2 regions of the Streptomyces sp. NPDC086554 genome follow, and region 1 is predicted to be linked to the other one. Evidence: riboswitches for the same ligand, from Rfam matches in the RefSeq annotation. Region 1 holds a riboswitch; the other holds the start of a gene.

Evidence for each region. A riboswitch is a leader RNA that binds a small molecule or an ion and turns the genes downstream of it on or off. The one in region 1 is predicted to bind thiamine pyrophosphate.
Region 2: it holds a riboswitch for thiamine pyrophosphate, as region 1 does, so the genes downstream of both, thiC (phosphomethylpyrimidine synthase ThiC) here and thiO (glycine oxidase ThiO) in region 1, are expected to answer to the same signal.

Annotation. Positions count from the first base shown of each region.
Region 1 covers NZ_JBFBJK010000015.1:152,275-158,826, forward strand. The annotation lists gene metF (methylenetetrahydrofolate reductase [NAD(P)H]) at 1-739, opposite strand, end outside; gene thiE (thiamine phosphate synthase) at 852-1,502, opposite strand; gene AB0O76_RS25105 (Rv2175c family DNA-binding protein) at 1,588-1,953, opposite strand; gene AB0O76_RS25110 (FAD-dependent oxidoreductase) at 2,005-3,192, opposite strand; TPP riboswitch at 3,357-3,469, shown strand; gene thiO (glycine oxidase ThiO) at 3,467-4,657, shown strand; gene thiS (sulfur carrier protein ThiS) at 4,654-4,863, shown strand; gene AB0O76_RS25125 (thiazole synthase) at 4,870-5,667, shown strand; gene pknB (Stk1 family PASTA domain-containing Ser/Thr kinase) at 5,844-6,552, shown strand, end outside.
Region 2 covers NZ_JBFBJK010000021.1:5,222-11,773, forward strand. The annotation lists gene AB0O76_RS30445 (hypothetical protein) at 31-429, opposite strand; gene thiC (phosphomethylpyrimidine synthase ThiC) at 898-2,697, opposite strand; TPP riboswitch at 2,690-2,845, opposite strand; gene AB0O76_RS30455 (YibE/F family protein) at 2,917-4,365, shown strand; gene AB0O76_RS30460 (SsgA family sporulation/cell division regulator) at 4,508-4,951, opposite strand; gene AB0O76_RS30465 (IclR family transcriptional regulator C-terminal domain-containing protein) at 5,055-5,780, opposite strand; gene AB0O76_RS30470 (DUF5326 family protein) at 6,018-6,239, opposite strand; gene AB0O76_RS30475 (cupin domain-containing protein) at 6,449-6,552, opposite strand, start outside.

The sequences.
Region 1 (6,552 bases):
GCTCTTTGAGCGCCGGCGGGAAGGAAGCGTTGCTGAGCTGGGGCAGCCGCTCCAGCATGCGCACGTTCGTCACCGGCATGATCTCCGGGATGATCGGCGTGGAGCAGCCCGCGGCCTCGACCCGGTCGCGGAGGCGCAGATACTCCTCCGGGTAGAAGAACATCTGTGTGATCGCGTAGTCGGCGCCAGCGCGGCACTTGTCGACGAAGTGCCGGACGTCCGTGTCCCAGTCGTCCGACCGCGGATGCATCGCGGGGAAGGCCGCGACGCCCACGCAGAAGTCACCCGACTCCTTGATCAGCCGGACCAGTTCGGCGGCGTACGTGAGGCCTTCGGGGTGCTTGACCCAGTCGGCGAGCGGGTCGCCGGGCGGGTCGCCGCGGACCGCGAGCATGTTCCTGATCCCGGCGTCCGCGTACTGCCCGATGATGTTGCGCAGCTCGGCCACCGAGTGGTCGACCGCGGTCAGGTGGGCGACCGGCGTGAGCGTGGAGTCGGCGACGATCTGCTGGGTCTCCTTGACCGTGCCCGCACGCGTCGAGCCTCCCGCTCCGTACGTCACGGAGACGAAGCTGGGGGCCACCGCCTCGACCCGGCGCAGCGCGTTCCACAGGTTCCGCTCGCCCTTCGGGGTCTTCGGCGCCGAGAACTCGAACGAGTACGTGGTCTTGCCGGTCGCAAGCATGTCGCGCACGGTGCGTGCGCGATCTGTCCTGGTGGAAGCAGTGCCTAGGGCCATACGGGCAGGTTAGCGACGGGGTGCCGCACCGGCTAATCCCCGTCCACCTTACGGACAGCTTCCCCGGAGGATGGCCGAAACAACGCCGATCAGGCCGTACGAAGCTCGCCGATCAGGCCGTACGCAGCCGCTTTGCGAAGTCCGCCGCGGCTGCCGCCGGATCGTCCGCCTCGGTGATCGCCCGGACGACGACCACGCGGCGGGCGCCCGCTTCGAGCACCTCGTCCAGATTGCCCGCGTCGATGCCGCCGATCGCGAACCACGGGCGGTCCGTGCCGAGCGACGCCGTGTACCGGACCAGGTCGAGACCGGGGGCGTGCCGTCCCGGCTTGGTGGGGGTCGGCCAGCAGGGGCCTGTGCAGAAGTAGTCCACGCCGTCCTGGACGGCCGCCGCGGCGGCCTCGGACTCGGCGTGCGTGGAGCGGCCGATGAGTACGTCGTCGCCCAGGATGCGGCGGGCGGCGGGCACGGGCAGGTCGCCCTGGCCCAGGTGCAGCACATCGGCGCCGATGGCGTGCGCGACGTCCGCGCGGTCGTTCACGGCGAGGAGTTTGCCGTGCCGGCGTGCGGCGTCGGCGAAGAACTGGAGGTGCTCGAGCTCCTCGGCGGCCTCCAGGCCCTTGTCGCGCAGCTGCACGATGTCGACGCCGGCGCCGAGGACGGCGTCGAGGAACTCCGGGAGGTCTCCCTGGCGCTTGCGGGCGTCCACACACAGGTAGAGGCGGGCGTCGGCGAGCTGCTCGCGGGCAGGCGTCATGGCCATGGAGTGTTCCCCCCGTTGTCGGTGGCGGTGGCGTACGGGCCGCGTGGAGCGGGTGCGGCCCGTACACCGCGCGGTTCGGATCAGGTCAGACGGCGAGCGCCTGGGCGCGGCGCTTCACCTCCGTGCCGCGATTCTCGCTCAGCGCCTGCGCGGGCGTGCCCGGCAGGGTCGGGTCGGGAGTGAAGAGCCACTCCAGCATCTCTTCGTCGGAGAAGCCGTCATCCCTCAGGAGCGTCAAGGTGCCGGTCAGGCCCTTGACGATCTTGTCGCCGTCGATGAAGGCGGCGGGCACCTGGAGCGCGCGGTTCTCACCACGGCGCACGGCGATCAGTTGGCCCTCCTTCACCAGCTGGCGCACGCGCGTCACCTCGACGTCGAGCATTTCGGCGATGTCGGGGAGGTGGAGCCATGCGGGGACGAGAGCATCAGTCTTTGCGTCAATCTCGGTCACAGGACAAAGCGTATCCCCGAGAACTGACAGAGGGCGGAGCAGTCGGCGCGGCTACTCCTGCACCGCCTTCTTGAGCGGCACCGAAGGGTCCGCCGCCTTGGCCGGATCGAGCCGCGCGCCGCTCTCGATCAGCTTGCGGCCCTGGGCGAGGTCCCGGGGGCGGCCCACCGCGAGGACGGCCACCAGGGCGCCCGCACGCAGCCAGCACACCGTCCAGGCCGTGCCCGACGGGTCACCGCGCCACACCAGCGCGTCGGCGGAGCCGTGGTGTCCCGCGTACTGGACGAAACGGCCGAACTGCTCGGACCAGAAGTACGGGACCGGGTCGTACGCCGAAGGGGTCTCGCCGATGATGTTGGCCGCGACCGTGCGCGGGCCCTGGAGGGCGTTGTCCCAGTGGTGGACGAGGAGGCGCTCGCCGTACCTTCCCGAAGGGAAGGAGGAGCAGTCCCCGACCGCGTACACATCCGGTTCCGAGGTCCTCAGGTGGTCGTCGGCGACGACCTCCCGGTGGGCGCCGAGGGCGATCCCGGAGTCGGCGAGCCAGTCCGTGGCGGGCCGGGCGCCGATGCCGACGACGACCGCGCCGGCGGGCAGGCGGGTGCCGTCGTCCAGGAGGACGGTGCCGGGCTCGACGCGCTCCACGCGCGCGTGGGTGCGCAGTTCGGCACCGGAGTCCGCGTACCAAGCGGCCATCGGCGCCGCGACCTCCGCGGGCAGCGCCCCCGCGAGCGGCCGCCCGGCGGCCTCGACCACGGTGACCGCACAGCCCGCCTCGCGCGCGGCGGTGGCGAACTCGGCGCCGATCCAGCCCGCCCCGACGACCACGATGTCGTGCTGCTCGGCGAGCACAGGACGCAGCCGTTCGGCGTCGTCCAGGGTGCGCAGCAGATGTACGCCGGGGACTCCGGAGGCGCCCGGCAGCAGGATCGGCTCGGCGCCGGTCGCGATGACGAGGGCGTCGTAGGGAACCGGCCCCGAAGCGGTGTCCAGCTCATGCTCCGCCGGGCGGATGCCCGTGACCTCGTGGCCCAGGCTCAGCTCGATGCCCAGCGCCTCGAAGTCGACGTCGAAGGCGGAGCCCTCCGCCTTGCCGAGCAGCACGGCCTTGGACAGCGGCGGCCTGTCGTACGGCTGATGGGGTTCGGCCCCGATGAGGGTGACCGCACCGGTGAACCCCTGCTCGCGCAGGGCCACGGCGGTCTGCACCCCGGCCATCCCCGCACCGACGATGACCACCCGGCGCTCTGCCTGCCTCTGCTGCTCGCTCACCCGATCACTGTAGGACGGCACAGGACGCCGACTTCAGGGCGCGACGAGGAGATCTCTGACACACCGTCATCGCCCATATCCGGACAGCTCCCCCTACTGCCACCGGACACGACGGGCTAGGGTGGCCGGTGCAGAGCACTCGCGGGAGCCCGGACGCACCGGGCTGAGAGGGAGGCTGGACGGCCTCCGACCGTACGAACCTGATCCGGGTCATGCCGGCGAAGGGAGGGGCTGGACACCCATGCATCCACGTACACCACCCCACGCGACGACGGACGTCCTCGTCGTCGGGGGAGGCATCATCGGCCTGGTCACGGCCTGGCGGGCGGCGCAGCGCGGCCTGTCCGTGGCGGTCGTGGACCCCGAGCCCGGCGGCGGCGCGGCGCAGGTCGCCGCGGGCATGCTGGCGGCGGTCACCGAGCTCCACTACGGCGAGCAGACGCTGCTCGGCCTGAATCTGGCCTCCGCGAAGCGTTATCCGGCGTTCGCGCAGGAGCTGACGGAGGCGAGCGGCCGCGATCTCGGCTACCGCGCGTGCGGCACGCTCGCCGTCGCGCTGGACTCCGACGACCGCGCCCATCTGCGCGAACTGCACACCCTCCAGCGCCAGTCGGGGCTCGATTCGGAGTGGCTGAGCGGGCGCGAGTGCCGCCGCCTCGAACCGATGCTCGCGCCCGGTGTGCGGGGCGGGCTCCGCGTGGACGGCGACCACCAGGTCGACCCGCGCAGGCTCGCCGCGGCGCTCCTGGTGGCGTGCGAGCGGGCGGGCGTGGTCTTCCACCGGGCGTGGGCGGAGCGCCTGACGGTCGTACGCGACCGGGCCACCGGCGTCGTCCTCGCGGACGGCACCGCCCTGGAGGCCGACCGGACCGTGCTGGCCGCGGGCAGCCTCAGCGGACGCCTCTCAGGGATCCCTGAGGGGGTTCTGCCGCCCGTTCGCCCGGTCAAGGGGCAAGTCCTGCGGCTGACGGTTCCGGAGCGCTACGCGCCGTTCCTGAGCCGCACAGTGCGCGCCGTGGTCCGGGGCAGCCATGTCTATCTGGTGCCGCGCGAGAACGGCGAGCTCGTGGTCGGCGCGACGAGCGAGGAGCTCGGCTGGGACACGACGGTCACCGCGGGCGGCGTGTACGAGCTGCTTCGGGACGCCCACGAGCTCGTACCGGGCATCACGGAACTGCCGCTGACCGAGACCCGCGCGGGTCTGCGCCCCGGCTCCCCCGACAACGCGCCGATGCTCGGCCCCACCGCCCTGCCCGGCCTCCAGCTGGCCACCGGCCACTACCGCAACGGCGTCCTTCTGACGCCCGTCACCGGAGACGTCATGGCGCACGCCCTGGTCACCGGTGAACTGCCCGACGAGGCGCGCGCGTTCACTCCCCGCCGGTTCGCCACGGCCCCCTCGGCACAGTCCCTCCTGGAGCAGCCCGCATGACCCACTCAGCCGTCTCAGTCAACGGAGAAGTCCGCGAGGTGGCCGCGGGCACCACGCTCGAATCCCTCGTCGCCACGCTCACCGCGGCCCCGTCCGGCGTGGCCGCGGCGCTCAACGAAACCGTCGTCCCGCGCGCGCGGTGGTCCACCACGACGCTCGCCGACGGCGACCGCGTCGAAGTACTCACCGCCGTCCAAGGAGGCTGAACCGACATGGCAGACGACCCCTTCGTCATCGGCGGGCTCACGCTCTCCTCACGGCTGATCATGGGTACGGGCGGTGCGCCCAGCCTGGACGTCCTTGAGCGGTCCCTCGTCGCCTCCGGAACGGAGCTGACCACGGTCGCGATGCGCCGCCTCGATCCGGGCGTGCAGGGCTCGGTGCTCTCCGTGCTCGGCAGGCTCGGCATCCGTGTCCTGCCGAACACGGCGGGCTGCTTCACCGCAGGCGAGGCCGTCCTGACCGCCCGGCTCGCCCGCGAGGCGCTCGGCACGGATCTGGTGAAGCTGGAGGTCATCGCGGACGAGCGCACCCTGCTCCCCGATCCGATCGAGCTCATCGACGCCGCCGAGACGCTCGTCGACGACGGCTTCACCGTCCTCCCGTACACGAACGACGATCCCGTCCTCGCGCGGAAGCTGGAAGACGTGGGCTGCGCGGCGATCATGCCGCTCGGGTCGCCCATCGGCTCCGGGCTCGGGATCCGCAACCCGCACAACTTCCAGCTGATCGTCGAGCACGCGCGCGTGCCGGTGATCCTGGACGCGGGGGCGGGCACGGCGTCGGACGCGGCGCTCGCGATGGAGCTGGGGTGTGCGGGTGTGATGCTCGCCTCGGCCGTGACGCGGGCGCAGGAGCCGGTGCTCATGGCGGAGGCCATGCGGCACGGGGTCGACGCGGGGCGCCTCGCCTTCCGGGCGGGCCGGATTCCGCGGCGGCACTTCGCCGAGGCGTCTTCTCCTGCGGAGGGCCTGGCCGAGCTGGACCACCGGGAGCGGCCGGCTTTCTGAGCGCCCGATTCTTCGGCGCCCTGCAGCGGGGGGCTGTGCCAGCAGGGGAGACCCCACTCGCCCTGCGGAACGCCTGCCCACAGCCGGAACGGCCATGCGTCACAGGTCGGCTGCAGTCCGGCTCTGAAGCCGACCAGGCGGGCAACCCTGTCAGTCGTGGCTCGTAGACTCCCTCCGTGGACACGACCCTTCAGGACCCGCTCGTCGGGCAGGTGCTCGACGACCGCTATCGCGTGGACGGACGGATCGCGGTCGGCGGGATGGCCACGGTCTACCGGGCCGTGGACACCCGCCTCGACCGCGTGCTCGCGCTCAAGGTGATGCACCCGACGCTCGCTGCCGACGTCTCGTTCGTCGACCGCTTCATCCGCGAGGCGAAGTCGGTCGCCCGGCTCTCGCACCCGAACGTGGTGGGGGTCTACGACCAGGGCACCGACGGTGCGTACGTCTATCTGGCGATGGAGTACATCGCCGGGTGCACCCTGCGCGACGTCCTGCGCGAGCGCGGTGCCCTGCAGCCGCGGGCCGCGCTCGACATCCTGGAGCCGGTGCTCGCCGCGCTCGGCGCCGCGCACCGCGCCGGGTTCGTACACCGCGACATGAAGCCCGAGAACGTCCTCATAGGGGATGACGGCCGGGTCAAGGTCGCCGACTTCGGCCTCGTGCGCGCGGTGGACACCGTCACGAACACGACCGGCACGGTCCTCGGGACGGTCTCCTATCTCGCGCCCGAGCAGATAGAGCACGGCACGGCCGACACCCGTGTCGACGTGTACGCGTGCGGTGTCGTGCTCTACGAAATGCTGACCGGCGCCAAGCCGCACTCCGGCGAATCGCCCGCCCAGGTGCTCTACCAGCACCTCCACGAGGACGTGCCGCCCCCGT
Region 2 (6,552 bases), on a different contig from region 1:
GGCAGCTATCGCGTCATCAAGTCAACCTGCTCAGTTGCTGGTAGTGCGGTTGAAGCTGGTGATGTTGAGTTTGACGCCCTTTACGCTCTTGAGCGTGGTGGGGTACTCACCCCGGGTGGTCTGGCCGGGCTGCACGTTGGTATCAAGTTGAGAGCCGTTCGCCAGTCGGGTGCCGCTGGCATCGACCGCCTCCCAATCCCATGAGTAGTTGGACTTCTCACTGCTGCTGTTCTTGATCGTCCAAACGAGCCAGATATTGGTGAGCCCGGCTTCTGAGCGGTCGTCTAGCTGGAAGCTGATTAGGTCCGCTCGTTCGCCCTGGGGTTCCTGCGGCGTCTTCTCGGTGACGGTGTCAGTAGGCGCAGGCGTCGTGCCATCGTCGTCACCCCCCACCGCGATCACCAGCACAACCACGACAATGACGATCACCACGGCCAGGGCGCCAGCGCACCCCCAGAGACAGGCACGACCCCGCTGCTTCTTCTGCGGCGGCCCAGCGGGAGACGCCCACTGCCCAGAAGCGGGACGGTCATCACCCGGTGTCCCCTGCCGAGGACCGCTCGGTGGGGGCCCGCCCTCAGGCGGCTCACTCACTGGCATGGTGCCTCCTCCGTAGCGGACATCACCACGCTACGAAGCCAGGAGAAGCCTCGCGAACTGAGAGCCGCCGCTCAGGTGACAGCCGACCGGCTGGCTTGGTGGCGGTCTCGCTGGAATCACAAGAAGCGCGACAGCCGCTCCCGTTGATCCCGGAGAACACAGACGTGCCCCGCACCGAACGACGGTGCGGGGCACGCACCGACAAGCAACATCGGCTAACGCCGTGAGTCGAGTCGCCCAGCTACACGTCAGGCTCGCGACTCCCTATGAACCGCGAGCCCGTCCAGTGCTGTCTACTCAGTCCGCCATAGGCAGGTAGACACGATTCCCGCTCGCCGCGAACTCCTTCGACTTCTGGAGCATCCCCTCAGCGACCTCCTCAGCAGTCGCCTCCGCAGCCGCAGTCCCGCCGAACTGCTCTGTGATGCTTTGGCTAATCTTCATGCTGCAGAACTTCGGCCCGCACATCGAGCAGAAGTGCGCCGTCTTCGCGGGCTCGGCGGGCAGCGTCTCGTCGTGGAACTCCCGTGCGGTGACCGGGTCGAGGGCCAGGTTGAACTGGTCCTCCCAGCGGAACTCGAAGCGCGCGTCCGAGAGCGCGTCGTCCCAGTCCTGCGCGCCCGGGTGCCCCTTGGCGAGGTCCGCCGCGTGCGCCGCGATCTTGTACGTGATCACGCCCGTCTTCACGTCGTCCCTGTTCGGCAGGCCCAGGTGTTCCTTGGGCGTGACGTAGCAGAGCATCGCCGTGCCCCACCAGCCGATCATCGCGGCGCCGATGCCGGAAGTGATGTGGTCGTAGGCGGGTGCGATGTCCGTGGTCAGCGGGCCGAGCGTGTAGAACGGCGCCTCCTCGCAGATCTCCTGCTGGAGGTCGATGTTCTCCTTGATCTTGTGCATCGGGACGTGACCGGGGCCCTCGATCATTGTCTGTACGTTGTGACGCTTGGCGATCGTGTTGAGTTCCCCGAGGGTCTTCAACTCGGCGAACTGCGCCTCGTCGTTGGCGTCCGCGATCGAACCGGGCCGCAGGCCGTCGCCGAGCGAGTACGTCACGTCGTACGCCGCGAGGATCTCGCAGAGCTCCTCGAAGTTCTCGTAGAGGAAGCTCTCCTTGTGGTGCGCCAGGCACCAGGCGGCCATGATCGAGCCGCCGCGCGAGACGATGCCGGTCTTACGGCGCGCGGTGAGCGGGACATACGGAAGGCGCACACCCGCGTGCACCGTCATGTAGTCCACGCCCTGCTCGGCCTGCTCGATGACCGTGTCCTTGTAGATCTCCCAGGTCAGCGCCTCGGCCTGGCCGTCGACCTTCTCCAGGGCCTGGTAGAGCGGCACGGTGCCGATGGGGACGGGGGAGTTGCGCAGGACCCACTCGCGGGTGGTGTGGATGTTGCGGCCGGTGGACAGGTCCATGACCGTGTCGGCGCCCCACTTGGTGGCCCAGGTCATCTTGTCCACCTCCTCCTCGATGGAGGACGTGACCGCGGAGTTGCCGATGTTGGCGTTCACCTTCACCAGGAACTTCTTGCCGATGATCATCGGCTCGATCTCCGGGTGGTTGACGTTGGCCGGGATCACCGCGCGGCCCGCGGCGACCTCCGCGCGCACGACCTCGGGGTCGAGGTTCTCGCGGATCCCGATGAACTCCATCTCGGGCGTGATCTCGCCGCGACGCGCGTACGCGAGCTGCGTGACCGCCTGGCCCTGACGGCCGCGGCGCGGCTGGCGGGGGCGGCCGGGGAAGACCGCGTCGAGGTTCTTCAGCCCGCCGCGGGGCGAGGTGTGCTTGATGCCGTCGTCCTCGGGACGGGGCGGGCGGCCCACGTACTCCTCGGTGTCGCCGCGGGCGATGATCCAGTTCTCGCGGAGGGGTGCGAGACCCCTGCGGACGTCGGTGTCGATGGACTCGTCGGTGTACGGCCCCGAAGTGTCGTACAGGGTCACGGCCTTGCCATTGGTGAGGTGCACCTGGCGGACCGGCACGCGCAGATCGGGGCGTGAGCCCTCGACGTACGCCTTGTGCCAGCCGATGGACTTCCCTGCCTCGTCGCTCTGGTTCTGCGTCGAGGCAGGCGTGCGTGCGTCCGATGTGGTCATGAGACCTACTCCCTACGCCGGCATTACCCGGTAACAGGTTCGGCGGTCGACGCAGCGGATTCCGTACTGCTCCGGCACGGTTCGTGCCGTTTCGTACGGAGGTCAGCGCCCTCTCAGCCCGGTGCTCCGAGCTCCCGCGTTTGCAAAGGTGCCCCCACGCTAGCGTCATATCGGGCGCGCTGAACAGAGGGCCCCCTCCGTTCTTGCGATGATCGGGCAGTGACCACCACAGAGCCGCCGCCCCGCCCGCCGTCCGAGCCGCCCTCCGAGCCGCCGTCTCAGCCGCCCTTCTCGAACCCGCCCGGGGGCGGGCATGGAGGCGGTGACGGGCACGGGGGCGGGGGCGGGCATGGGCACTCGCACAGCCACGGCCCGGCGGCGCCCGTCTCCAAGCATCTGCGCAAGGTCATCGCCGCGGTGCTGATTCCTTTCGCCACCGCGGTCGTCGTGGGTCTCGTCGTGCTCTGGCCCGGCGGTGCGCCGGGCCATGAGCGCACCGGGGTCGGCTTCGACCGGCAGACCGAGTCGGCGACGGTGACGAAGGTGCAGGAGCTGCCCTGCAAGGACGTGAACGCCTCGCAGCCGCCGCCCACCGGGGACACCTCCACCGCCGAGGGCCAGACCGCGCAGTCGCGCGCGGAGGGCATGTGCAAGAAGGCGACGGTCGAGGTGACCAGCGGCAAGGACAAGGGGCGCACGTTCACCGAGATCGTCCAGCCGGACTCGCCTCGGCAGCTGAGCGAGGGCCAGCAGGTGGTGGTCGCCTATGAGCCCAAGGCCCCGGAGGCGCTGCAGTACTCGGTCACCGATGTGGACCGCAAGGTCCCCATGGCGCTGCTCGCCGGGATCTTCGCCCTCGTCGTCGTCCTGGTGGGGCGGATGCGCGGCGTCATGGCTCTGGTGGCGCTGGCGTTGAGCTTCCTCATCCTGACCTTCTTCATCCTGCCCGCGATCCTGCAGGGTTCGAATCCGCTGGTGGTGGCGGTGGTCGGGGCCAGCGCGATCATGCTGATCGCGCTCTACCTGTGCCACGGACTCACGGCCCGTACGTCGGTCGCGGTGCTCGGCACGCTGATCTCGCTCCTCCTCATCGGGCTGCTCGGCTCGTTCTTCATCGGCTGGGCATCGCTGAGCGGCAACACGGACGACAACACCGGCCTGATCCACGGCCTTTATCCGGATATCGACATGAGCGGTCTGCTGCTCGCGGGCGTCATCATCGGCTCGCTCGGTGTCCTCGACGACGTGACCGTCACGCAGACCTCGGCGGTCTGGGAACTGCACCAGGCCAACCCGACGATGGGCTGGCGCGGCCTCTACCGTGCGGGCATCCGCATCGGCCGCGACCACATCGCCTCGGTGGTCAACACCCTGGTCCTGGCGTACGCCGGCGCCGCGCTGCCGCTGCTCCTGCTCTTCTCGATCGCGCAGAGCAGCGTGGGCACGGTGGCCAACAGCGAGCTGGTGGCCGAGGAGATCGTGCGCACCCTGATCGGCTCGATCGGCCTGGTCGCCTCGGTCCCGGTGACGACGGCACTGGCCGCCCTGGTCGTCTCGGCCGACCGCACCGGAGGCACCGCCCCTGCGTCGGCCACCCCGGCTCCCTCGGCTCCCGCTGCCGCCAAGCAGCGCCGCGGCGGAGGCGGGGGCCGACGCCGCAAGCGGTGAGCGGTGGCAGTGAGCGGCGAGCGGCGAGCGGTGAGCGGTGAGCCGGGATACAGGAACCGGGAGCTGGTCGGCGCCGAGCCCCCAGGGCAATGCCGCGAAATGCACCAATCTGCCATCCGGCTGTGCCCGTTGCCCCCAGAGGTCAGCCCGCGCTCTGCTCCTCCGCGAGGATCCGGTCCAACGCCTCGTCCAGGTGCGTCTCGAAGTCGGCGAGCGCCCGCTCCTGCCCGAGCGGCACCAACTTGTCCGTACGGTCGAGGAACGCGAGCAGCGGCGGGATCCCCACCCGGAACAACGCCTGGTCACCGCCGACCTGAAGCCTGATGAGGACCTCATCGAGCAGCTCGGGATCGGTGGGCGCGATGCGCACATCCCCGTCGCCGCACGCCCTGCCCACCCCGTCGATCAACAACTCCCGCCCGAACGCCCAGGTCACAGGAGCGTCGCCGGGGAGATGGAAGGTCAGCCGGACGGCATAGGGATCTCCGGTCTCGTAGCGCAGCTCCACCGGAATGCGAAACGACAGCTCCTCGGAAACAAGGAAGCTCATCATGACCTCTGCCTGTACCGACTCTCGCTCGCGCATCGCCCGCCTACCCCGTCGCTAAACCTCGACTGGCCAGGAACCAACTCCCTGACACCCATGGCATCTTGCTTAACGTACACATCAGATCACAAGGAGTGAGTTTTCAGATGCTGATAGAGAAGGCGAGTGTCCCTAGTAGCTTTCCGATCTCATTCTGCAACCTGTCGGCTGCGGGCAGTAGTCGGTCGGCTTGATAGGCGGGAACGGAAATCGCCATCGTGGCAGCCGTGTTGCCCGCCGTGATCGGAATGGCGGCGCAGACCGTTCCCAGCGCGTACTCCTGCCGCTCCACCACGGGTTTCATCCGACCCATCGCGTCCAGGCGGCGCAGGAAGCTCCGGTTGTCACGGACCGAGTACCGCGTGATCGACTGCACCGGGTGACGGTCGAGATGGTCCTTGCGCTGCTCGTCGTCGAGTTGGCCGAGCAGGCACTGTCCGATCGCATGGGCATGACCGGTCTCGCGGAAGTCCGCCCACTCTTCGACGGCCGGATTCCCGGGCGTGTCCGCGACGGCCACGATCTCGATCTCGCCCTCGCGGTAGACGGCGAAATAGACCGGTACGCCGATGGCGTCGCGCCAGTGCGCCAAGGCCTCGCTGATCATGCCGCGACGATTCTGCCGCGCCCCACTCGCGCTCAGCCGCTCGGCGGCCTCGCCGAGCACGAACAGGCCCTTCTCCCGGCGCAGATAGCCTTCGTGCGTCAGGGTGCGCAGCAGGTGATAGGCCGTGGGAAGCGCGAGCCCCGACTCACGGGCCAACTGCTTGGCGGGCGCCCCGCCCTCATGCGCGGCGGCTGCCTCCAGCAGACGCGTCGCCCGCTGCACGGAGCCGATGAGGGTCGGCGGGGCGGCAGTTGAGGGTGCGGCGGCGTCGACGGTGGCCAAGGTTCACTCCCGAAGCGCGTGGGGTGTCTGCCCGTGCCCGGGGTCACACGGGAGGAAGCGCATTGCGCCCGCGCGCGGAGCGGACCCCGCGCCGGATTTCGGACTCTAATCGCTGGACACCGACCCGAGACCCCTTGCGGGGAAACTTCCCCCGCCCGAGGGAACTGTTGCCGGAAGTCACCAATCGCTGCGTGACGAGGCCGAGCCCGATATGAACTTCCGTACGACGTAGATGAGTCCACCGACCAGCGCGACGAAAATCAGTGCCTTGAACAACAGGCCGACGACGAATCCGACAACGGTCGCTATCACGCTGCCGAACACGACCAGGGCGATGACCGGCACCGCGATCCACTTCACCCACCACGGCAATCCCGAGAAGAACTCCTGTGCTGCCATCGTCCTTACCTCTCTGCTCGTCTTTGCATCTCCGCATCTCTGCGTCTCTGCATCCTTGACTTCCTGCATTCGATGCTAGGGCGGCGAAGGCCTCGACGGGGGCCTCGGATCCCTTGTCCTCCCCTGATCCGTCCCTTAGGGAACCCCGAGGTCCCGGCCCCGAGAAGTCAGCCCTGCGACGGAGCGGATCAGCCTTCCGGCGACGGGAATCAGCCCTCCGGCGGCGAGAAGACGACCAGGACGCGCAGGTCCTCGCTGATGTGGTGGAACTTGTGGGCCACGCCCGCGGGCACGTACACGACACTGCCCCGCG